3 regions of the Halorhodospira sp. 9622 genome follow, and region 2 is predicted to be linked to each of the others. Evidence: predicted binding sites of a transcription regulator. Region 2 holds the regulator's gene; each other region holds the start of a gene.
What was found. Region 2 encodes sigma-54, which starts transcription at its own class of promoters, with help from an activator protein. Its sites were predicted from a motif close to TGGCANGNTNCNTGCTT; they were not measured.
Positions count from the first base shown of each region.

Region 1: flgB (flagellar basal body rod protein FlgB) is a predicted target of sigma-54. The motif match lies at 1,953-1,969, and genes of this name have one in related genera.
Region 3: LRG07_RS08835 (TorF family putative porin) is a predicted target of sigma-54. The motif match lies at 1,154-1,170, and genes of this name have one in related genera.

Region 1 is NZ_JAJNRE010000015.1:27,780-34,950, forward strand. It holds gene LRG07_RS09440 (flagellar hook assembly protein FlgD) at 30-917, opposite strand; gene flgC (flagellar basal body rod protein FlgC) at 935-1,504, opposite strand; gene flgB (flagellar basal body rod protein FlgB) at 1,511-1,918, opposite strand; gene LRG07_RS09455 (protein-glutamate O-methyltransferase CheR) at 2,059-2,886, opposite strand; gene LRG07_RS09460 (chemotaxis protein CheV) at 2,905-3,840, opposite strand; gene flgA (flagellar basal body P-ring formation chaperone FlgA) at 4,004-4,765, shown strand; gene flgM (flagellar biosynthesis anti-sigma factor FlgM) at 4,930-5,238, shown strand; gene LRG07_RS09475 (flagella synthesis protein FlgN) at 5,238-5,765, shown strand; gene LRG07_RS09480 (hypothetical protein) at 5,844-6,236, shown strand; gene rplS (50S ribosomal protein L19) at 6,229-6,582, opposite strand; gene trmD (tRNA (guanosine(37)-N1)-methyltransferase TrmD) at 6,600-7,171, opposite strand, start outside.
Region 2 is NZ_JAJNRE010000012.1:67,881-75,051, reverse strand. It holds gene LRG07_RS08530 (ABC transporter ATP-binding protein) at 1-656, opposite strand, end outside; gene LRG07_RS08525 (KpsF/GutQ family sugar-phosphate isomerase) at 769-1,788, shown strand; gene LRG07_RS08520 (HAD family hydrolase) at 1,785-2,348, shown strand; gene lptC (LPS export ABC transporter periplasmic protein LptC) at 2,352-2,915, shown strand; gene lptA (lipopolysaccharide transport periplasmic protein LptA) at 2,902-3,429, shown strand; gene lptB (LPS export ABC transporter ATP-binding protein) at 3,434-4,159, shown strand; gene LRG07_RS08500 (RNA polymerase factor sigma-54) at 4,200-5,654, shown strand; gene hpf (ribosome hibernation-promoting factor, HPF/YfiA family) at 5,697-6,023, shown strand; gene LRG07_RS08490 (PTS sugar transporter subunit IIA) at 6,067-6,537, shown strand; gene LRG07_RS08485 (HPr kinase/phosphorylase) at 6,510-7,055, shown strand; gene rapZ (RNase adapter RapZ) at 7,052-7,171, shown strand, end outside.
Region 3 is NZ_JAJNRE010000013.1:48,147-55,317, forward strand. It holds gene LRG07_RS08830 (YifB family Mg chelatase-like AAA ATPase) at 1-377, shown strand, start outside; gene LRG07_RS08835 (TorF family putative porin) at 425-1,084, opposite strand; gene LRG07_RS08840 (SirB2 family protein) at 1,364-1,750, shown strand; gene LRG07_RS08845 (Rrf2 family transcriptional regulator) at 1,806-2,264, shown strand; tRNA gene LRG07_RS08850 (tRNA-Gly) at 2,305-2,378, opposite strand; gene thiS (sulfur carrier protein ThiS) at 2,479-2,682, shown strand; gene LRG07_RS08860 (thiazole synthase) at 2,719-3,507, shown strand; gene trmB (tRNA (guanosine(46)-N7)-methyltransferase TrmB) at 3,504-4,199, shown strand; gene LRG07_RS08870 (M3 family metallopeptidase) at 4,218-6,278, opposite strand; gene gorA (glutathione-disulfide reductase) at 6,393-7,171, shown strand, end outside.

The sequences.
Region 1 (7,171 bases), on a different contig from region 2:
CTCCTCGATCCCCGCTGCTCTTGTTCGTCTTATCGGATGCGCTTGACGTCGGATAGCGACATCTCACCGAGCCCGGCCACGCTGAGCTCAGGCGGCCGGCCGTCCATCCCCACCGAGACACTGGTCACCGGCGCACCCACCAGGGTGGGCACCGGCTCGCGCTCATCACCGTCCTCGATGTAGGCGTTAACCTGGTACGTGCCCTGGGGCATGCGCTGGCCGTCATTGTCGGTACCGTCCCACGCGAAGGGGTGTTCGCCCTCTTCCATCTCACCAAGCTGCTCGCGATGGACCCGCTCCCCGGCCTCGTTCTCGATCTCGACGGTCAGGTTGGGCGCCGAGCGCTCGAGCTGGAGCAGCGCCTCCATCTCCCCATCCTCGGGCAGATAGGCCTCGCGGCTCTCGGTGACCACCTCACGGCCGACCAGCTGCGAGGCGCGCAGCGACTGGTCCGAGCGCATGTGCTCGAAGAACTCACTGAAGTCCGACTGCAGCTGCTCGATCCCCGAGGCCGTGGTGAACTGGGCGATCTGCCCCATCATCTGCTCGGTGTCCTGCGGGTCGGTCGGATCCTGGTTCTCGAGCTGAACCATCATGAGCTCCAGGAAGTCCTCGTGCCCGATGCTCTGCGGATCGCCGTCGTCCTTCTCCTCAGGGATGCTGCGCAGGTCCTCAGGCAGCGCCTCATAGCCGGACTTGGCGCCGGAACTGGCCGCGCCGGCGCCGGTATCGCCCGCTGCGCCGCCACCGGGCGCGGGCTTGTCCGCTGCCTTCTGGGCCGCCTGCACGCCCTCATCGAGGCCTTCGGCCGGCCCGCCGCCGGGCTTTCCGCCGCCACCGTCACCGGTACTCGGCGGCTTGGGCGCCTTCTGGCCGCCGCCGGCGGCCCCGCCCATCAGTTGGCTCGGATCGAGCATGGTCGCTCCTCCCGGATTTAGCGGCCGAGGCGCAGGGTCTCGAGCATGAGATCCCGCGAGGTGTTCATGACTTCGACGTTGTTCTGGAACGACCGCGAGGCGGAGATCATGTTGGTCATCTCCTCGACGGAGTTCACGTTGGAGCGGTAGACGTAGCCGTCGTCATCCGCCTGCGGATGGTGCGGCTTGTACAGCGGCTCAATCTCGGCGTCGCTCTCCACCACCCCCGGCATGAAGACCGGCACGCTGGGCGACGGGCTGGCCCAGGGGTCGCCGGCCGCCGGCACACCGGCGGGCTCGCCGCCAAAGAACTGACGCTGGAAGCTCACCGGGCTGACCCGATCCACCGGCCCGCCGGATTCGGCCCAGCCGGGGGTTTGCGCCGGCTGCGGCCCGCCACCCTGCGGATAGCCGCCCTGGGCCTGGTGGAGCGCCGCGGCGAAAACCGGCTGCCGGGCGCGGTACGCCTCCTCGGGGCTGGAGGCGACCGTCTCGGCATTGGCCAGGTTGCTGGCCACGGTGTTGAGGCGCAGCTGCTGGGCGTTCATCCCGGTGCCGGCGACGTCGATGGCGTGCATCAAGGACATGTTCGCTTACTCCCCTCGGATGGCGCCGGTGAGCTTCTGGATCCGGCCGTTGAGGAAGTCCACGGCGGCCTGGTAGTTCACGGCGTTCTCGGCGAACTTGGCCTGCTCGACGTGCATCTCGACGGTGTTGCCGTCGAGCGAGGCGGCGTGGGGCTCCCGGTATAAAGATTTCGGATCGCCTGCCGCCATGGTGGATGAAGGCGGCGGTTGCACGTGCTGCGCATGCGTCGCCTGCAACGGCTGCGGCTGCGGTTCGCTGGCCTGGCGCATGGCCTCGCGGAAATCCATATCACGCGCCTTGTAGCCGGGCGTGTCCGCGTTGGCGATGTTCGAGGCGAGCAGCTCGTGCCGCTCGCCGCGCAGGCGCATGGCCTGCTCGGGTACCGAGAAGGCCTGATCGAAGCCGATCCGCATGGCGGGCTCCCGTAGTGTTCGTTCACGGGACTTTATGCAGATCGCGTGCCAGGCACGCGGGGTTGGCGGATCAACGACTAAGCCGGAAGAAGGCGGCAACGGGCGGCAAGCGCTTGCCGCCCGGCGGCAGGGTCTGTCCGTCAGCCGCGGCGCCGGTAGACCACACCGCCATCGAGGCGGACCAGCTCGAACTCGTCGGAATGCCGGGCGAGGGACTCCGACGCCCCGACGATCAGGTACCCGCCCGGGCGGGTCACCTCGGCGATGCGCTGGACGATATCCCGCCGCGAGTCCCAGCCGAAGTAGATGAGCACGTTGCGGCAGTAAACGATGTCGAATCGACCCAGACCGGCGTAGCTCTCCAGCAGGTTGTGGACGCGGAAGCTGGTCCGCCGGCGCACGGCGGGCTTGACCTCCCAGGTGTTCTCGCCGACGGCATCGAAGAACCGCTGCTGGCGTTCCGGCGCCAGCCCGCGGCGCGCCACGTTGGCGGTATAACGCCCCCGCCGCGCCTCCTCGACCATCGCGGTGGAGATGTCGGTCCCGAGGATCTCGGCCTCCATACGCCCGCCGCTGTCGTTGTACTCGTCGACGGTCATGCTGATCGAGTACGCCTCCTGCCCGGAGGAGCAGGCCGCGGACCAGATGCGCACCGGCCAGACGCGGCGGCGCTCCATCTCGGGGAGCAGGTGCCGACGCAGGACGTCGAAGGGGAAGCGGTCGCGGAACCACTGGGTCTCGTTGGTGGTCATCGCCTCGATAACCCGCCCCTTGAGATCGGCGGTGGGGCGCTGCTCGAGCCGCTGGACAAGGGTGGCCAGATCCGGGATGCGCTCGGCCTCGAGCAGCGGCCCGAGCCGGCTGGCCACCAGGTACTGCTTGCTCGGCCCAAGGACGATCCCGCAGGCGCGCTCCAGGAACCGTGCGAACGCCTGGTACTCCTCTTCACCCACGGAAAGCGCGGCCAAACCGTCCTCCTTGCATGCTCATCCCCCTCGCTCGGCCAGCCGGGCGCCGACCCGCTCGGCCAACTCCCGGGAGTGGAACTTGGCCAGGAACTCGTCGGCCCCCACGCGACGCACCATCTCGGTGTTGAAGACACCGCTGAGCGAGGAGTGGAGCAGGACGTGGACCCCGGCAAGCCCCGGATCCTGCCGGATCGATCGGGTCAGGGTGTAGCCGTCGAGCACCGGCATCTCGATGTCCGAGACCACCATCAGCAGATCGTCGAGCCCGGAGGGATCCTGATCCTTCCAGGTGCGCAGCTGCTCCAGCGCCTCGCGGCCGTTGTTCTTGGTGACCACGCGCACACCGATCTCCTCGAGCGTGCGCTTGATCTGCCCCCGGGCGACCGCCGAGTCGTCCACCACCAGGACCTTGTAAGCCTCGGAGCCCTCGGCGTGATCCACGCCACCGCCCTCGGTGACCTCCGGATCGGCGCCGCCGGCACGCTGAACCTCGGCGAGGACCTTCTCGACGTCGACGATCTGGATCATCTGCCCGTCGTAGCGCGCCACGGCGGTCAGGTAGCTGCCGGCGCTGCCCCCGCTCGGCGGCGGCAGCACGTCCTGCCAGTTGATGTTGACGATCCGGTCCACCCCGCCGACCAGGAACCCCTGGACCTGACGGTTGTACTCGGTGACGATGATGTAGTTGCCTTCTTCCTTGGTGATGGCGCCGTTGCCGGTGGCGTAGCTCAGATCGAGCACCGAGAGGGTGTGGCCGCGGACGTAGGCGATGCCGAGGGAGGCCGGATGGGCATGCGGCACGTAACTGAGCTCCGGGGCCGGTATGACCTCGCGGACCTTGAACACGTTGATCCCGTAGCGCTGCCGCCCCTCGAAACGGAACAGCAGCAGCTCCATGCGGTTATGGCCAGCCAGCTGGGTCCGCTGGTCGACGGAGCTCATGATTCCGGCCATCGCTGACGGCTCCCTTATCGGCGTACGTCCCGGGGGCTGGCCCCCGCCCGTTGGCGTCATGTTAATCCGGTAGCCGGATCAGGGAAAGCGGCCGACGCCGCGGCACACCCTTTGCATATTTCTCCGGAGGATCACCAACCGAATGGAGGTTGCGCGCGGACCGATGAGCAGACCCGCCGGCGCCACCCCCGCCCGCAGGGTCGGGCGCAGTGCGCGACCGTCGCCCGCCTGGCGCCTGGCCGTCGTATTGTTGGCGCTGACGGTCCTGGCCCCGGCGGCGGCGCAGGCCAGCACCCAGTCGCCGGAGGCCATCCGTGAGACGGCGGAGGTGTTCCTGCGCGAGGCGCTGGCCGGCGAGTACGACGAGGTGGAGGTCGAGGCCCGCGGGGTGGACGGCCGGTTGAAACTGCGTGCGTGTGACGGCGAGCTGGAGGGGTTCATCCCCCGCGGGCGCAGCCCCCACCAAGCCGGTACCGTGGGGGTGCGCTGCAGCGGAGAGGCACCCTGGACCGTTTACGTGCGCATGGAAACCACCTTGAAGACGGAGATGGTGGTGGCCGCACGCAGCTTGCGCCGCGGACAGCGGCTCGCGGCGGCGGATCTGCGCACCGCTACGCGGGATGCGCGCCGGGTCCGCGGCGAGTTCTACCGCGACGCCGGCGATCTGGTCGGCCAGGAGGTACGCCGGAGCCTGCGCGAGGGGGTGGCCGTGACCGGCAACCACGTGCAGCCCCCGACGCTGGTCGAGCGCAACGACCGGGTCACCATCGCCGCCGGCCGGGGCGATGCCATCCAGATCAGCAGCCGTGGCCGCGCCCTGGAGCACGGCCAGAAAGGCGACCGGATCCGGGTGGAGAACCTGGACTCCGGACGGGAGATCCAGGCACGGGTCGTCGGCGAGGGCCAGGTCCGGGTCGGCGATTAGGCCGCAGGCGGCGGGAGTTGCCGTCAGTGGCAACCTGGGTCACAGTAACCGGAACCAGGACTCAAGTTCCTGCCCGGGCCGCCGATAGATACGGATAGCACGGGTCCATGCAGGCCAGGGAGCGGCGCTGCAGCCCGCATAGGAAAGGTTTTGAGGAGAGCCCGATGTCCAATCCGATCGAAGGAGGGGGTCCGCGCCCCGTCGGACCCGCGACCGCCCAGCCGGGCAAGGGCCCGAAGAGCGGCGGCGCCGACGAGGCGTCGAACGCCCCGCCCCGGGGCGCAGGCGGCGCCGACGAGGCCGAGACCTCGGAACGACTGCAGACGGTCCGCGAACGCATCGACCAAACCCCGGAAGTCGACCGGGATCGGGTCGAAGCCATCAAGGAGCGGATCGCCAACGGCGACTACCCGGTGGACGCCGAGAAAGTCGCCAAGAAGTTCGCTGAGCTTGAGGCGCTGGTCGAGTCGTGATGACGCCGGCGGAGCACGGCCGCTCTGACCGCTTTCCGCGCCAGACGCTGGACGCGGAGCTGGCGCAGCGCCTGGCCGTGCGCGTCGAGCGCTGCCAGGCGCGCGCCGGGGAACTCGCCGCCACCCTCGAGGCCGAGGCCCGGCAACTGATCGACCGGGACCTGAACGGCTTCGACGAGCTCCTGCGCCGCAAGGGCGCCCAGGTCGAGGCCCTGGAAGAGGCCGAGCAGCAGCTGCGGCGGGTTCTCACCGAAGCCGGCTATCCGCCGGGGACCGCTGGCGTGCGGGCGGTGTTGCGTACTGCACCGGAGTCGCTGCGCTCCGCCTGGGGCGAGCTGGAGCAGTTGCTGCGCACCATCCAGGCCCGCAACGAGGCCAACGGCCGCCTCATCCACCGCAACCTCGACCATACCCGGCGCCTGCTCGACCTGGCCACCGGCGCCCACGAGCGGGCCGATGAACTCACCTACGGCACCCACGGCGGCTACACCGCCAGCGACCGCTCCCGGCGCATCACGCGCGCCTGACAATACCCGCTCCGGCAACCTCCGAACCGGGCCGCGGCCCGCGTGCTATCTTCAGGGGATGGAACGACGGAGGCAGCCATGACCGAGATCGACCCTGCCACGGCCAGCCACGAAGCGATCCGCTCCCACCACGCCGAGCACGCTGCCGAGCAGCGTCGCCAGGAGGCCCTGCGCCCGGAACGGGACGGGGAGACAACGGGGACGGAACGGATCCGGGAGGAGCGCACCGAGGCGGCCGGCAACCGGGATGCGGAGTCGGTGCGCGCCAGCGACCCGGTGGCGGTCAACGCCTCGGGGCCGGATTCGGCCACCGGCGAGGTGCCACGAGATCGGGAGGAAGCCCGCGCCCTGGCCGAGGAGACCCGGGAACGGATCCTGGACAATCCGGAGCGGGCGGCGGAGTCCGTGCGCGATACCGCCCACGAGCCCGCCGCCAGCCGGATGAGCCGGGCAATCGAAGCCCTTAGTTGATCTTCTCCTTGATGCGCGCCGCCTTGCCGCTGAGCTCGCGCAGGTGGTAGAGCTTGGCCTGGCGCACGTCGCCGCGGCGCTTGACCTTGATGCTCTCGATCTGCGGGCTGTAGGTCTGGAAGACCCGCTCGACGCCCTCGCCGTGCGAGGTCTTGCGCAGGGTGAACGAGGAGTTCAGGCCGCGCTTGCGCTTGGCGATGACGACACCCTCGAAGGGCTGGACGCGCTCGCGACCGCCCTCACGCACCCACACCTGCACCAGCACGGTGTCGCCCGGGGCGAACTCCGGCACCGTGTGCTTGCACGCCTCGATCTGCTCGCGCTCCAGTTCGTCGATGACGTTCATGACGATTCCCCTCGGTTCTACGTTTCTTCGTGATCGTTGCCGGCCCGCGCCCCTGCGCGGTGCTCGACGATGAATTCATCCAGCAAGCGGCGCTGCCGCTCGTCCAGCTCCCGCCCGGCGAGCAGATCCGGGCGACGCAGCCACGTCCGCCCCAGGGCCTGCTTGAGCCGCCAGGTATCCACCGCCCCGTGATCCCCGGAGCGCAGCACCTCCGGCACCCCCTGCCCTTCGTAGACCTCCGGGCGGGTGTAGTGCGGATGGTCGAGCAGCCCGGTGGCGAAGGAGTCCTCGGCCGCCGAGTCCTCGTGCCCGAGCGCCCCCGGGACCAGCCGCGTAGTGGCGTCGATGGCGACCATGGCGGCGAGCTCGCCGCCGCTGAGTACGTAGTCGCCGATGGACAGCTCCTCGTCCACCTCGGCCTCGAGCAGCCGCTCGTCGATGCCCTCGTAGCGGCCACAGAGGTAGATCACCCGCTCGCGGGCCGCCAGGCGCGCCACCCCGTCCTGATCCAGCCGCGCCCCCTGGGGGCTGAGGTGAATCACCCGGGCCGGGCGCGGATCCGCTGCCCGAGCCGCTTGGATGACCCGGC
Region 2 (7,171 bases):
TAGACGTAATCCGCGATGGCCAGGGTCTCCTGGACGTCGTGGGAAACCACCACCGAGGTCAGGCCGAGGACATCGTTGAGCCGCCGAATCAGGTCCACCAGCACCCCCATGGTGATCGGGTCCTGGCCGGCGAAGGGCTCGTCGTACATCACCATCGCCGGATCCATGGCGATGGCCCGGGCCAGGGCCACCCGCCGGGCCATGCCGCCGGAGAGCTCCGCCGGCATCAGCTCCCGGGCGCCACGCAGCCCCACCGCCTCGAGCTTGAGCAGAACCAGGGTCTCGAGCAGGGATTCGGGGAGCCGGGTGTGCTCACGCAGCGGGAAAGCCACATTCTCGAAGACTGACAGGTGGGTGAACAGCGCCCCGCTCTGGAACAGCACCCCCATGCGCCGACGCAGGCGATAGAGCGCCTGGCGACCGAGGCGGGGCACCTCCTCGCCCATGACCTCCACCGAGCCGGCCCCGGGCCGGAGCTGACCGCCCAGCACGCGCAGGAGGGTGGTTTTGCCCGTGCCACTCGGGCCCATGATGGCGGTCACCCGACCCCGCCGGATGTCGAGGTCCACGCCATCGAAGATCGCCCGGCCGCCGCGCTCGACCCGCAGGCCACGCACCCGCGCCAAGATCTCGTCGCCGGTGTCTGCGACGCCCATCAGCCTACTCGGTTCTGGAAAAGGGACCGGCAGTATCCATCCCCGCGCCGGGGTGGTCAATTCTGCCCCGGGGGTTGTCCGATCCGGCGAACAGATGTCGTAGAATGGACGGATGACGCCCATGCGCACCCTGATCGAACGGCACCAAGGCGCCCCGGAAGAAGGCGACGAGCGACTCCGGGCCCTCGGTCGCGCCGTCCTGCAGCTCGAGGCCGATGCCGTCGCCGCCCTCGGCGAGCACATCGACCAGCCTTTCAGCGAAGCGTGCCGGCACATGCTCGCCTGCCGTGGACGGGTGATCGTCACCGGGATGGGCAAGTCCGGGCACATCGGCTCGAAGATGGCCGCCACCCTGGCGAGCACCGGGACACCGGCGTTCTTTGTCCACCCCGGCGAGGCCAGCCACGGCGACCTGGGCATGGTCACCCCCGACGATGTGGTCATCGCGCTGTCGAACTCCGGCGAGACCGACGAGCTCACCGCCATCCTGCCGCTGATCAAGCGCCTCGGGGTGCCGCTGATCGCCCTCACCGGACGTCCGGAGTCGACCCTGGCCCGGGCTGCCTCGGTCCACCTGAACGTCGGCGTCGAACAGGAGGCCTGCCCTCTCGGGCTGGCGCCCACGGCAAGCACGACGGCCACCCTGGCCATGGGCGACGCCCTCGCCGTCGCACTGCTCGATGCGCGCGGCTTCACCGCCGAGGACTTTGCCCGTTCGCACCCCGGCGGCAAACTCGGACGCCGGCTGCTGCTCCATATCGAGGACATCATGCAGACCGGCGAGCGCATCCCCCGCGTCGCCCCCGGAACTGCTCTCCGTGACGCCCTGCTGGAGATCAGCCGCAAGGGGTTGGGCATGACCGCCATCGTCGACGAGGAGCAGCGGGTGCTGGGCATCTTCACCGACGGCGACCTGCGCCGGACCCTGGACCGCGGGGCCGACATCCACCAGACCCCCATCGAGGCGGTGATGAGCCTGAGCCCGCAGACCGCGTCACCGGATCTGCTCGCCGCCGAGGCCGCCGAGCGCATGGAGCGCCACCGCATCAATGCCCTGCTGGTCACCGACGCCGAGGACCGGCTGGTGGGCGCCCTGAACATGCACGACCTGCTGCGCGCCGGAGTCGTATGAGCACCACCCCGCCCCGCCCCTACTGCGACGCACCCACGCCGGACGTCCTGCGCCGGGCCGAGCCGGTGCGCCTCGCCCTGTTCGACGTCGATGGCGTCCTTACCGACGGGACCGTCTTCGTCGGCGGCAGCGGTGAGCCGCTGCAGGCGTTCCACATCCACGACGGGAAGGGGCTGCGCATGCTCCAGGACGCCGGTATCGAGGTGGGCTGGATCACCGCCCGCGGGGGGCACTCGGTCATGCGCCGGGCCGAGGAGCTCGGGGTCCGCCACGTCCTGCGTGGCCGCTCGGACAAGGGCGACGCCCTGACCGAGGTGGCCGAGCGCCTCGGGCTCGCCCCGGAGGCGTGCGCCTACACCGGTGACGACCTGATCGACCTGCCGGCGATCCGCCGGGCCGGTTTCGGGGTCGCCGTGGCCGACGGCCACCCCCAGCTGCACGCCCAGGCCGACTGGGTCACTGCACGCCCCGGGGGGCGCGGCGCCGTGCGCGAGGTGGCCGAGCTGATCCTGCACGCCCAGGGCCACCTTGAACCGATGCTGCGCCGGGCGGAAGGCTGAGCCATGCGCCGCGGCTCCCTCTACCCCCTAGCAGCCCTCGCCCTGACCGTCCTCCTCGGTCTGCTGCTTACCCGCGACCCGGCGCCGCCGGCCCCGGAGACCGCTGCCCCTCCCGAAGAGCGCCCGGACTTCTTCCTCGAGGGGTTTACCATGGTTGATTTCGACGAGCAGGGGCAGCGCCGTGCGGCCCTTTCCGGGCGCACCGGCGAGCACTTCCCCGGCCGCGGCGAGCTCGAGATCATCGACCCCGACCTGCGCATGCGCTCTCGCGACGGCGTCCTCTGGGAGGCCCGCGCCCCCTTCGGCATCGCCGAACGCGAGGGCGGGGAAGTCCGCCTGTTCGAAGAGGTGGACATCCGTCGTCCGGCCCAGCAGGCGCGTCCGCCGCTGGATATCAACACCCACAACCTGCTGGTGGACCTGCGCGCCGGCGAGGCGCGCACCGTCGAGGCGGTCACCGCTCGCGAGCCGGCCGGCACCCTGCGCGGAACCGGGATGACCCTGGATTACCGCGCGGATCGCCTGCGCCTGCACGCCGACGTCCGGGGGTCGTATGGAGCGTACTGACGCCGCCAGCCGTATCCGCGTGGGACTGCTCGTCGCCGCGACCCTGCTCGCCGCTGCCCTGCCGGCAACGGCCGTGGGCCAGCGCGACGAGGCACCGATCGAACTGGAGGCCGACCGGGTGGATGTCGACGCGGTCGCCGGAGTCAGCGTCTACGAGGGCGACGCCGTGCTCACGCGGGGCGAGATGCGCATCACCGGGGATCGCATGGAGGTCTACACCGACGAGGACGGCGACCTGAGCCACGTCTACGTCGACGGCACGCCGGCCACCTACCGCGACCACCCCGAGAACCAGCCTCGCCCCGTGCATGCCGAGGCGAAACGCATGGAGTACTACTCCCGCGGTCCCGAACGTGCCCATTTCCAGGGCGATGCACATCTCTGGCAGGGGGATGATCAAGTCACCGCCGAGACCATCGACGTCGACCTGGAGGGGCAGGTCATGAAGGCCCGCGGCGCCGAGGGGCAGCGGGCGCGGACCATCCTGTATCCGGCACGGCGCGAGGAGGAATGACCCGTTGGTGACGCTGCGCGCGGAGGGGCTGAGCAAGCGCTATCGCGGCCGCACCGTGGTCAACGGCGCGGGGCTGGAGGTCGCCGACGGTGAGATCGTCGGCCTGCTCGGCCCCAACGGGGCCGGCAAGACCACGTGCTTTTACATGGTCGTCGGCCTGGTGCAGGCCGACGAGGGGCGAATCACCCTGGAAGGCGACGACCTCACTCGGTTGCCCATTCACGCCCGGGCCCGATTGGGCATCGGCTACCTCCCCCAGGAACCCTCGGTCTTTCGTAAACTGAGCGTTGCGGATAACGTACGGGCCATCCTGCAGCTGCGCGACGACCTGGACGGCACTGAGCGCGAGCAGGAGCTGGATCGCCTGCTCGAGGAGTTCGGCGTGACCCACGTGCGCGACTCCCCGGGGATCGCCCTGTCCGGGGGCGAGCGCCGGCGCGTGGAGATCGCCCGCGCCCTCGCGGCGAATCCGCGGTTCATACTGCTTGATGAGCCATTCGCCGGGGTCGACCCCATCTCGGTGGGCGAGATCCAGCGGATCGTCCGCCAGCTGGCGCAACGGGGTATCGGCGTGCTGATCACCGACCATAACGTGCGCGAGACGCTGGGCATCGTGCAACGCGCCTACATCCTCAGTGACGGCGAGGTGCTGGCCGCCGGGGACGCCGAGAGCGTGCTGGCCAACCCGCGGGTACGCGAGGTGTACCTGGGCGAGGACTTCCGCCTGTGAGTGACGGACTACGGATGCTTCAAGCACAACGGACACGGCCATGAAGCAGTCGCTTCAGCTACGCATCGGTCAGCAGCTGACCATGACCCCGCAGCTGCAGCAGGCCATCCGGCTGCTGCAGCTCTCCAGCCTGGAGCTGCGCACCGAGATCCAGCAGGCCCTGGAGTCGAACTTCATGCTCGAGCTCGATGAGGAGGCCGAGCCCGGGCAGGAGCAGGAGCAGCAGGAAACGGAACCCCACGAGGACGAGGCACCGGCCAGCGAACCCGCCGGCGAGGACATCCCCGAAGACCTGCCCCTGGACACCTCCTGGGACGACATCTACGACGGCAGCACGGCACTGAGCGCCCCCGGCGACGAGGGTGCGCAGCGCGACACCCTCGACAACCGGCCGGCCGCCTCCGACAGCCTCCAGCAGCACCTGCACGCGCAGATCGAGCTCGAGGCCTTCTCCGCCCGGGAGCGCTCCATCGCCGAGGTCATCGTCGACGCCGTCGGCGACGACGGCTACCTGACCCAGAGCACCGAGGATCTGCTGGCCGGCTGTCCGGCCGACGAGCAAGTCAGCGCCGAGGAGCTAGAGGCGGTCCTGCAGCGTGTCCAGCGGCTCGACCCGACCGGCGTTGCCGCCCGCGACCCTCAGGAAGCGCTGTGCGTCCAGCTCGAGCAGCTTCCCGAGGACACGCCCTGGCGTGCGGAGGCGCAGCACGCCCTCCTCCACCACCTGGAGCTCATCGCCGAACGCCGCCATGACGACCTGGGCCGCGCCCTGGGGGTCGGCGAAGATGCCCTCGGCGGCATCCTCGGTCTGATCCAGAGCCTCGATCCACGCCCGGGCTCGCAGATCAGCGACACAACCCCGGACTACATCATCCCCGATGTCCTCGTCGTGCGCCGCGACGGCGTCTGGCAGGTGGAACTCAACGGCGAGACCGCCCCCCGCTTGCGCGTCAACGCGTATTACGCCAGCCTGATCCGCAGAGCGGACCGCAGCGCGGACAACCACTGCCTGCGCAACCATCTCCAAGAGGCGCGCTGGCTGATCAAGAGCCTGCGCAGCAGGAACGAGACCTTGCTGAAAGTGGCCAGCGCCATCGTAGAGCGGCAACAGGGGTTCCTCGACCACGGCGAGGAGGCGATGCAACCACTGGTTCTGCGCGAGATCGCCGAGGCGGTGGAGATGCACGAGTCCACCATCTCCCGCATCACCACCAACAAGTACATGCACACCCCGCGGGGCACCTTCGAGTTCAAGTACTTTTTCTCGAGCCACGTGCAGACCAGCGACGGCGGAGAGGCTTCGGCGACGGCGATCCGGGCGCGGATCCGCCGGCTGATCGCCGAGGAGGATCGGGCAAAACCGCTGAGTGACAGCGCGATTGCGCGTATCCTTCATGAGGAGGGGATCCAGGTGGCGCGTCGGACGGTCGCCAAGTACCGGGAGTCCCTGTCCATCGCATCGTCGGCGGAGCGCAGGGAGGCCCGGGGGCGCTGAGGCCCCCGGCTCCGCCGGCGGCAAAGGGGTTCAGGAGGCGGTATGCAGATCAAGCTCAGTGGGCATCATGTCGAGATCACCCCGGCCCTCCGGGCGCATGTGAACGAGAAGATGCAACGCATCCAGCGCCACTTCGACCACGTCATCGATACCGAGGTGATCCTCACGGTGGAGAAGAAGCAGCAGAAGGCCGAGTCGGTCATCCACATCGGGGGTGGCGGCGGGCGCGTTTTTGCCGATGCCATCGAGGAGGATCTCTATGCAGCCATTGACGTGCTCGTGGACAAGCTTGACCGTCAGGTCCTGAAACACAAAGAGAAGGCCGTCGATCAGCGACGGCAGGGCGCGTCCCTCAAGGCCAACTTTTAAGGCGGCGGGACGCGGTTCAGCGGGCCAGCCGATCGGACACTCCATGGACATCGAGCAACTCATCACGCCGGAACGTGTTCGCTGCGAGAGCGGCATCGAGGACAAGGAGCAGGTGCTCCTGCGCATAGGCGAGCTGATCGGGGCCAGCGGCGACGGCCTCGACGCCCGGGAGATCAGCAACCGGTTGCTGGCCCGTGAGCGACTGGGCAGCACGGGCCTGGGGCACGGCGTCGCCGTGCCCCACGCCCGCATCGACGGGATCGACCGCGCCATCGGGGCCCTCATCCGCCTGGACCGGGGCATCGATTTCGACGCCTTCGACAAGGCACCGGTGGACCTGCTCTTCGCCCTCGTCGTACCCGAGCACTTCACCGACGAGCACCTGCAGATCCTCGCCAGCCTTGCCGAGATGTTCAGCGACAGCAGCCTGTGCGAGCGGCTGCGCCGCTCCTCGGACGGGGACGAGCTGCAGATGGCCCTGCGCGAATGGCAGTCGCACGCCGACCCATCGTGAACGCGGCCGGGAACCGGCCGGTCATCCCCGGCCTGCTGATGGCGGTCCACGGCCGCGGGATCCTGCTGGAGGGCCCCAGCGGCGTGGGCAAGAGCGACGCCGCCCTGGCGCTGCTCGACCGTGGTCACGCCCTGGTGGCCGACGACGCCGTACAGCTGCGCCGCGACGGTGACCGCCTGCTCGGCGCCGGTCCGCAGCAGGGGCGGGGGCTGCTCTACCTGCGCGACCTCGGCCTGGTGGACATCACCGAACTCTACGGCCCCGCGGCGCTGCGCAGCGAGACCGCCGTGGCTCTGTGCATCCAGCTCCAGCGCGCTCCCGGCCCCACCGAAGCCGAGGCCGCCCTGCACGGCCGGCGCGATCACCGCGAACTGCTCGGCCTGGCCCTACCCCGGGTGACCCTGACCGACAGCGAACGCCGGCCGCTGGCGCCGCTGATCGAGGCCGCCGCCGGCCGCCTCGTCGCGGAGGTCGCAACACACCAGCGCAGCGGCCGGAACCACGGGGTGCCGGCATGAGCGAACTGCGCCTGATCGTGGTCAGCGGCCTGTCGGGCTCGGGCAAGAGCGTCGCCCTGCACACCCTGGAAGACGCCGGTTACTACTGCATCGATAACCTGCCAGTGAGCCTGATC
Region 3 (7,171 bases), on a different contig from region 2:
ATCGCTTCGACATCGCCGTGGAGGTGCCGCGGCTCAGTGCCCGGGAACTGACCGCCGCGCCGGCGGCCGAGCCGAGCGGTGTGGTGGCCGAACGGGTGGCTCGGGCCCGTGAGCGGCGGCGGCAGCGCTCCGGGGTGATCGCCGCCGAACTGGCCGGAGAGGCCCTCGAATCGGCCTGCGCACTGGTGCCAGAGGCCGAGGCGACGCTGGAGCGGGCCACCGAGGTTATCGGCCTGTCGCCGCGCGGGCACCACCGCCTGCTGCGGGTGGCGCGGACGCTGGCCGATCTCGACGAGGTCGACCCCATCGAGGGGCGCCACGTGGCCGAGGCGGTCGGGCTGCGGCGGGGGCTGGAGAAGCGTGGCGGGGCGGGGTAACCCGACCGGAGGCGCCGGCCGGCGCCCCCGGGTGCAGGGGGGTGCGGCTAGAAGGAGCGGGACACCATGACCGCGAACTGGTCATCGCTGCCGGATTCGTCCGTATCCGTCCACATGACGCTGAAATCCAGGGTCTGATACGAGTAGCTGGCGCCGACGGCATAGTAGACGTAATCGCCATTATCTTCGTCCGGTTCGACGAAACCGAGCTGGCCGAGAAGCGAAACCCCACCAGGTACCGGGTAAGCGAGATTGAGCTCACCGACGATATCCGGCTCGTCGTTGGAGTAAAGATAGAAATCGTAGTCGAGTTCCCCGATGGACGATGCGATCCCAGCGTAGATCTCTTCGTCGTCTGCATCCCCTTCGGGATAATAGGTATACGCCACCACACCCAGATCAAGGTCGAAGCCCGGGGCGACCTCAAAGCCGTAGCCGGCGTAGAAGTCGATCTCCGTGGTGTCCGCACCTAGCACTACGCTGCTGCCCCAGGTTCCGACGTAGAAGCCGCTCTCGTGGTCCAGGTCGAAGCCACCCTGGACGGCTGGGTCCTCGTCGCTTTCGGAGCCACCGCGAAGGAGGTAGTTGGAGGTGATCGCCACGTTGGAGGAGAGGCTCCAGCCGGCGCCGATCTCCTCGGCCTGGGCGTTGGCGGAGAGGCCGAGGAGCAGGCCGCCGGCGGCGACTAGCGGGAAAGGCTTTTTCATGGTCGGGCACCTTATGCTGTATCCGTGGGTCAGGGGCGGCCACCGCCACGGGCGGCGCGCAGGGTGCTCATGCAGGGGGTGTGCCAGGTCCGGCCGTGCTAGGTGGAACAAGGGGTTAAGCGGGAGGTTGGGTGCCGCGCCCGCGCGCGGCGGCGTGCCTGCACCAGGAGCGCACGGCGCGCGCACCGAAGGGGTGCGCGCGTTGTGCGTGGTTGCAGCCGGGCCCGACCGGCAGGAAGAATAGCCTCTTTTCGAAACGGACGACGCGAGGGGGTAGGAATGCACCAGGTGTTGCTGTCGACGCACGCGCTGGCCGCCGTGGTCAGTCTCGGTCTGTTTATCGCCCGGGGGATCCTGATGTTCCGTGGCTCTGCAGCGCTCGAGAACAAGGTCCTGCGGGTGGCGTCGCAGGTCGCCGACACCGTGCTGCTGCTGACGGCAGTGGTGCTGATGGTGATGATCGCCCAGTACCCCTTCGTCGACGGCTGGCTCACCGTCAAGCTGCTCGGACTGATCGCCTACATCGTCCTCGGGGTGATCGCCCTGCGCCGAGGCCGCACCCGGCAGATCCGCATGGCGGCGTTCATCGGCGGCATCGCCGTCTTCGGCTACCTCTACCTCTACAGCATCACCCGCGAGCCGCTGCTGATCGTCGGCCTGGGCTGATCCGGATGGCCCCGGGCGCTGCTATAGTGTCCGGGGCAGCGAACGGAGCCGGATCATGCGTCTAACCCGACACAGCGACTACGCCCTGCGGGTCCTGCTCGCCCTTGGGGCGGCACAGGGCGAGCTGGTCACCATTGGCGCGATCGCGGAGCGCTTTGACATCTCGCGCAACCACCTGATGAAGGTGGTCAACCGGCTGGCTGCCCACGGCTTCGTGGAGACCGTCCGCGGCAAGCGTGGGGGGATCCGGTTGGCCCGCCCGCCGGAGGCGATCGCCCTGGGTGAGCTGCTGCGGCGCACCGAGGAGGACTTCACCCTGGTGGAGTGCTTCCGGGACGAGGATCAGCGCTGCCGGATCGAGGGCAACTGCGCCGTGCGCGCCGTACTCGACGAGGCGCTGCACGCCTTCCTGGCGGTGCTGGATCGCTACACCCTGGCCGATCTGCTGCACAACCGCGGCGCCCTGGCCGTGGACCTCGATCTGATCGACCGCCGTGCGGCGGAGACCGGCTGAACGCAGCCCGGGGCTGTCGGGTCAAAGACAGGGAAGGGATTGGAGCGGGTGATGGGAATCGAACCCACATCGCCAGCGTGGGAAGCTGGAACTCTACCATTGAGCTACACCCGCTGCGGACAGATGAAATCATAGCGCTGCACGGCGCCGAGGACAACCGGTGCCGCAGTGCCGCAACCGCGTTAGACTATCCGCGATGAGTACAGCAACCAGCATACAGATCCAGGTCAACGGCGAGGGCATGACCCTCCCCGCCGGCGCCAGCTGCGCCGATGTTCTGCAGCGGCTCGGCATCAGCGAGCAGCAGCGTCTGGCGGTGGAGGTTAACGAGACCATCGTCCCCCGCAGCCAGCTCGGTGATCACCAGCTGGCCGATGGCGACCGCGTGGAGGTCATCCAGGCCATCGGCGGCGGCTGACCCGGTTCCCCTCAAAGCACGGAGTTCAAGACAAAGATGGCGGATCGCGATCCCCTGGTCATCGCCGGGCGCGAGTATCACTCGCGCCTGCTGGTCGGTACCGGCAAGTACCGCGACATGGAGCAGGCCCGTGCGGCCATCGAGGCAAGTGGCGCCGAGATCGTCACCATCGCCCTGCGCCGCAGCAACATCGGCCAGAACCCGGACGAGCCCAACCTGCTCGAGGCCGTGCCGCCGGATCGCTACACCATCCTGCCCAACACCGCCGGCTGCTATACGGTGAAGGACGCGGTGCGCACCTGCCGCCTGGCCCGCGAACTGCTCGACGGTCACAACCTGGTCAAGCTGGAGGTGATCGGCGACGAGCGCACCCTCTACCCGGACGTCCCCGGAACCCTCGAGGCCGCCGAGCAGCTGGTGGCCGAGGGCTTCGAGGTCATGGCCTACACCAGCGACGACCCGATCACCGCCAAGCGGCTCGAGGAGATCGGCTGCGTCGCCGTGATGCCCCTGGCCGCGCCGATCGGCTCCGGGCTCGGCATCCAGAACCGCTACAACATCCTGGAGATCGTCGACCGCCTGGAGGTTCCGGTCCTGGTGGACGCCGGCGTGGGCACCGCCTCCGACGTGGCCGTCGCCATGGAACTCGGCTGTGACGCCGTGCTGCTCAACACCGCCATCGCCGGCGCGCGGGATCCGGTGCTCATGGCCTCGGCCATGCGCAAGGGCGTGGAGGCCGGGCGCGAGGCCTACCGCGCCGGCCGTATCCCGAAACGGCGTTACGCTGCCGCGTCGTCGCCTGAGGAAGGGACCTTCTTCGAGTGAGCCAGCTGCGACTGACCCGCACCTTCGTCCGTCGCGAGGGGCGCCTGACGCAGGGGCAGCAGCGCGCGCTGGAGCAGCTGTGGCCGGGCTTCGGCATCGATGTGCCGGAGCAGGGCGTTCTCGACCTCGACGGGCTCTTCGGCCGCACGGCGCCACGGGTCCTGGATATCGGCTTCGGCGACGGCGAGGCCCTGGTGGAGATGGCTGCCGCCGATCCCGGGCGCGACTATCTGGGCGTCGAGGTCCACCGCCCGGGGGTGGGCCACTGCCTGCTTTGCGCCGAGCAAGCGCAAGTGGAGAACCTGCGCGTGGCCACCGTGGACGCCGTGGAGCTGGTCCGCCACCACCTCCCGCCGCGGAGTCTGGCGGCGGTGCACATCTTCTTCCCCGACCCTTGGCCGAAGAAGCGCCACCACAAGCGGCGGATCGTCCAGCCGGCTTTCCTCGATCTGCTGGCCGAGCGGCTGGTACCCGGCGGTACCCTGCATCTGGCCACTGACTGGGCCGACTACGCCGAGTGGATGCTCGATACCGTCGAGCCCGACGAGCGCTTCGAGAACACCTGCGGCCCGCGGGCCTTCATCCCGCCCCCGCCGCCTCGCCCGCAGACCAAGTTCGAGCGGCGCGGTCTGCGCAAGGGGCACCAGGTCCACGACCTGATCTACCGCCTCCGGCCCGCCGACGCCGGATAGGCGGGGGCGGGCGGCGGATTACCCGCGGGAGGGGGCCGGGTCGTCGCTGAGTCCGCTCTGGCGTAGCAGCGGTTCGATGCTCGGCGGCCGGCCGCGGAAGCCCTGGAACAGCTCCCGGGCCGGCGCCGCACCGCCCATCTCCAGGATGTTCTCGGCCAGCGACTGGCCCACGCTGCGCTCGAGCAGCCCCTCCTCGCGAAAGCGCTCGAAGGCGTCCGCGGAGAGCACCTCCGCCCACTTGTAGCTGTAGTAGCCGGCGGCGTACCCGCCGGCGAAGATGTGCGCGAAGCTGTGCGGGAAGCGCTGCCAGGCCGGCGGGTGGACCACCGCCACGCGCCGGCGGACATCCTCAAGGGTGCTCAGGATGCCGGCCGCCTCCGGGGCGTCCCGGCGCTGGTGGAGTTCCAGATCGAACAGTGAGAACTCCAGTTGGCGGAGCATCTGCAGCCCGGCCTGGAAGTCGCGGGAGGCCCGCAGCCGTTCGAACAGTGGCTGCGGGAGTGGCTCGCCGGTCTGGTGGTGAGCGGCCAGCAGATCCAGCCCCTCGCGTTCCCAGCACCAATTCTCCAGCAGCTGGCTGGGCAGCTCGACCGCATCCCACTCGACCCCGTGGATCCCCGCCACCGGGCGCCAGTCTTGGCGGGTGAGCAGGTGGTGCAGGGTGTGGCCGAACTCGTGGAACAGGGTGACCACCTCGTCGTGGGTCAGCAGCGCTGGCTCACCCTCGGCGGTGGGCATGAAGTTGCAGGTCAGGAAGGCCACCGGGGGCTGAACGCCGTCGCCGCGGCGGCGCCGGCTGCAGCACTCGCCCATCCAGGCGCCGCTGCGCTTGCCCGTGCGTGCGTAGAGGTCGGCGTAGAGGCCGCCGCGCGCGGCCCCGTCGGCATCGAGCAGCTCGTAATAGCGGACATCCGGGTGCCAGCTCTCGACGTCGTTGCGGAGCCGGAAGCGGACCCCGAACAACCGCTCGGCGATCGTGAACAGCCCCTCGACCACGTGCTCGGCCGGGAAGTACGGGCGCAGCGTCTCGTCGGAGAGCTGGAAGCGCTCCTCGCGGAGCCGCTCGCTGTAGTAGGGGACGTCCCAGACCTCCAGGTGATCGATCCCGTCGCGCTCGTAGGCGAAGCGCTGCAGCTCGTCGAACTCGTCCTGGGCGCGTGGGCGGGCGCGCTCGGCCAGATCGGTGAGGAAGCCGTGCACCTCCTCGGGGGAGTCGGCCATGCGCCGTGCCAGGGCCTGGTGGGCGTAGCTGGGGTAGCCAAGCAGATCGGCCTGCTCGGCGCGCAGGCGCAGGATCTCCTCCATCACCGGGGTGTTGTCGTAGTGCCCGGCGTGGGGTCCGGCGTCGGAGGCCCGTGTGGCGTGGGCGGTGTAGACCTCGCGGCGCAGTTCGCGGTCCTCGGCGTGCTGTAGCACGGCCAGCACGCTGGGCATCTGCAGGGTCAGGCGGTAGCCACTGACGCCGGCCTCGGTCGCCGCCTGGCGGGCCATGGAGCGGGCCGAGCCGGGCAATCCGGCCAGTGCCGCCTCGTCCACGTCTAGGTGCCAGGCCTGGGTGGCGTCGAGCACGTTCTCCTGAAAGCGGGCACCGAGCTCGGCCAGGCGCTGTGCGTTGGCCCGGAACCGGCTGCGTGCCGGCTCTTCGAGCCCCACACCGGCGAGTTCCAGATCGCGCAGGGTGTCGGCGATCACCTTGCGCTGCGCTGGATCCAGGCCCAGCGCAGCGGCGCGTTCCGAGAGATCGTGGATCGCCCGGTAGAGCCGCGGATCCTGGCCCTGCTCGGCGTAGTGCGCGCTGAGTGCCGGGAGGGCGGCGTTGTAGGCCTGGCGCAGCTCCGGCGAATCGGCCACGGCGTGCAGGTGGGCGACCGGTGCCCAGACCCGGGCCAGCCGGTCGTCGGCCTCCTCCAGGGGCAGCATCAGGCCCTCCCAAGTGTAGGGCGGGCCGGCTGCTAGGGCCGTCTCGAGGGCCTCGCGGCTGTCCTCGATGAGGGTCTCCACAGCGGGTTCGACATGCTCGGCGCGGATGCGTGGAAACGGCGGCAGCAAGTGATCGTCAAGCAGCGGGTTTTGCGACATATCACCACCTCAGCAGCGGACGCGTTACACTCTAGCACGCGTGCGGCGAACGATCCCTGCACCGGATCCGGGGGAGCGGGGGGTTCGCCCGATGCCGGTTTTCGAGGAGGGTCCATGACGGACGAGTACGATCTGATCGTCATCGGTGGCGGCAGCGGTGGCATGGCCACGGCGCGTCGCGCTGCGGCTCACGGGGCCCGCGTGGCCATGGTCGAGCGCGACCGGCTCGGTGGCACCTGCGTCAATGTCGGCTGCGTGCCCAAGAAGGTCATGTGGTACGCCAGCGAGACGGCCGCCGCGCTCGAGCGCGCCGCCGACTTCGGCTTCAGCCTGGGGCAGGCCCCCGGCTTCGACTGGGCGGCCCTGTGCCGGGCCCGCGACGCCTATGTCGAGCGGCTCAACGGGATCTACGCCACCAACGTCGAGCGTGCCGGGATCGAGCTCTACCGGGGCACCGGGCAGCTGCGTGACGCCCACACCGTCGAGGTGGACGGCCGAGCCCTGCACGGGCGCTACATCCTCCTCGCCCCCGGCGGGCGGCCGAGCCGGCCGGAGATCCCCGGGGCCGAGCACGGCATCGACTCCGACGATTTCTTTCAACTCCGTGAGCAGCCCCGTCGGGCCGTGGTCGTCGGGGCCGGCTACATCGCCGTGGAGCTGGCCGGCGTGCTGCACCACCTGGGCACCGAGACCACGCTGACCGTGCGTCGGGATGGTCCCCTGCGCGGCTTCGACCCGCTGCTGCGCGAGGCCCTGGCCGAGAGCCTGGAGGTGGACGGCTTCGACCTGCGCACCCACTTCGTCCCCGCCGCCTGCGAGCGCCAGGCGGACGGCAGGTACACCCTGGTGGCCGAGGACGGCCGGCGCATCGAGGGCGTCGATACCGTCATCTG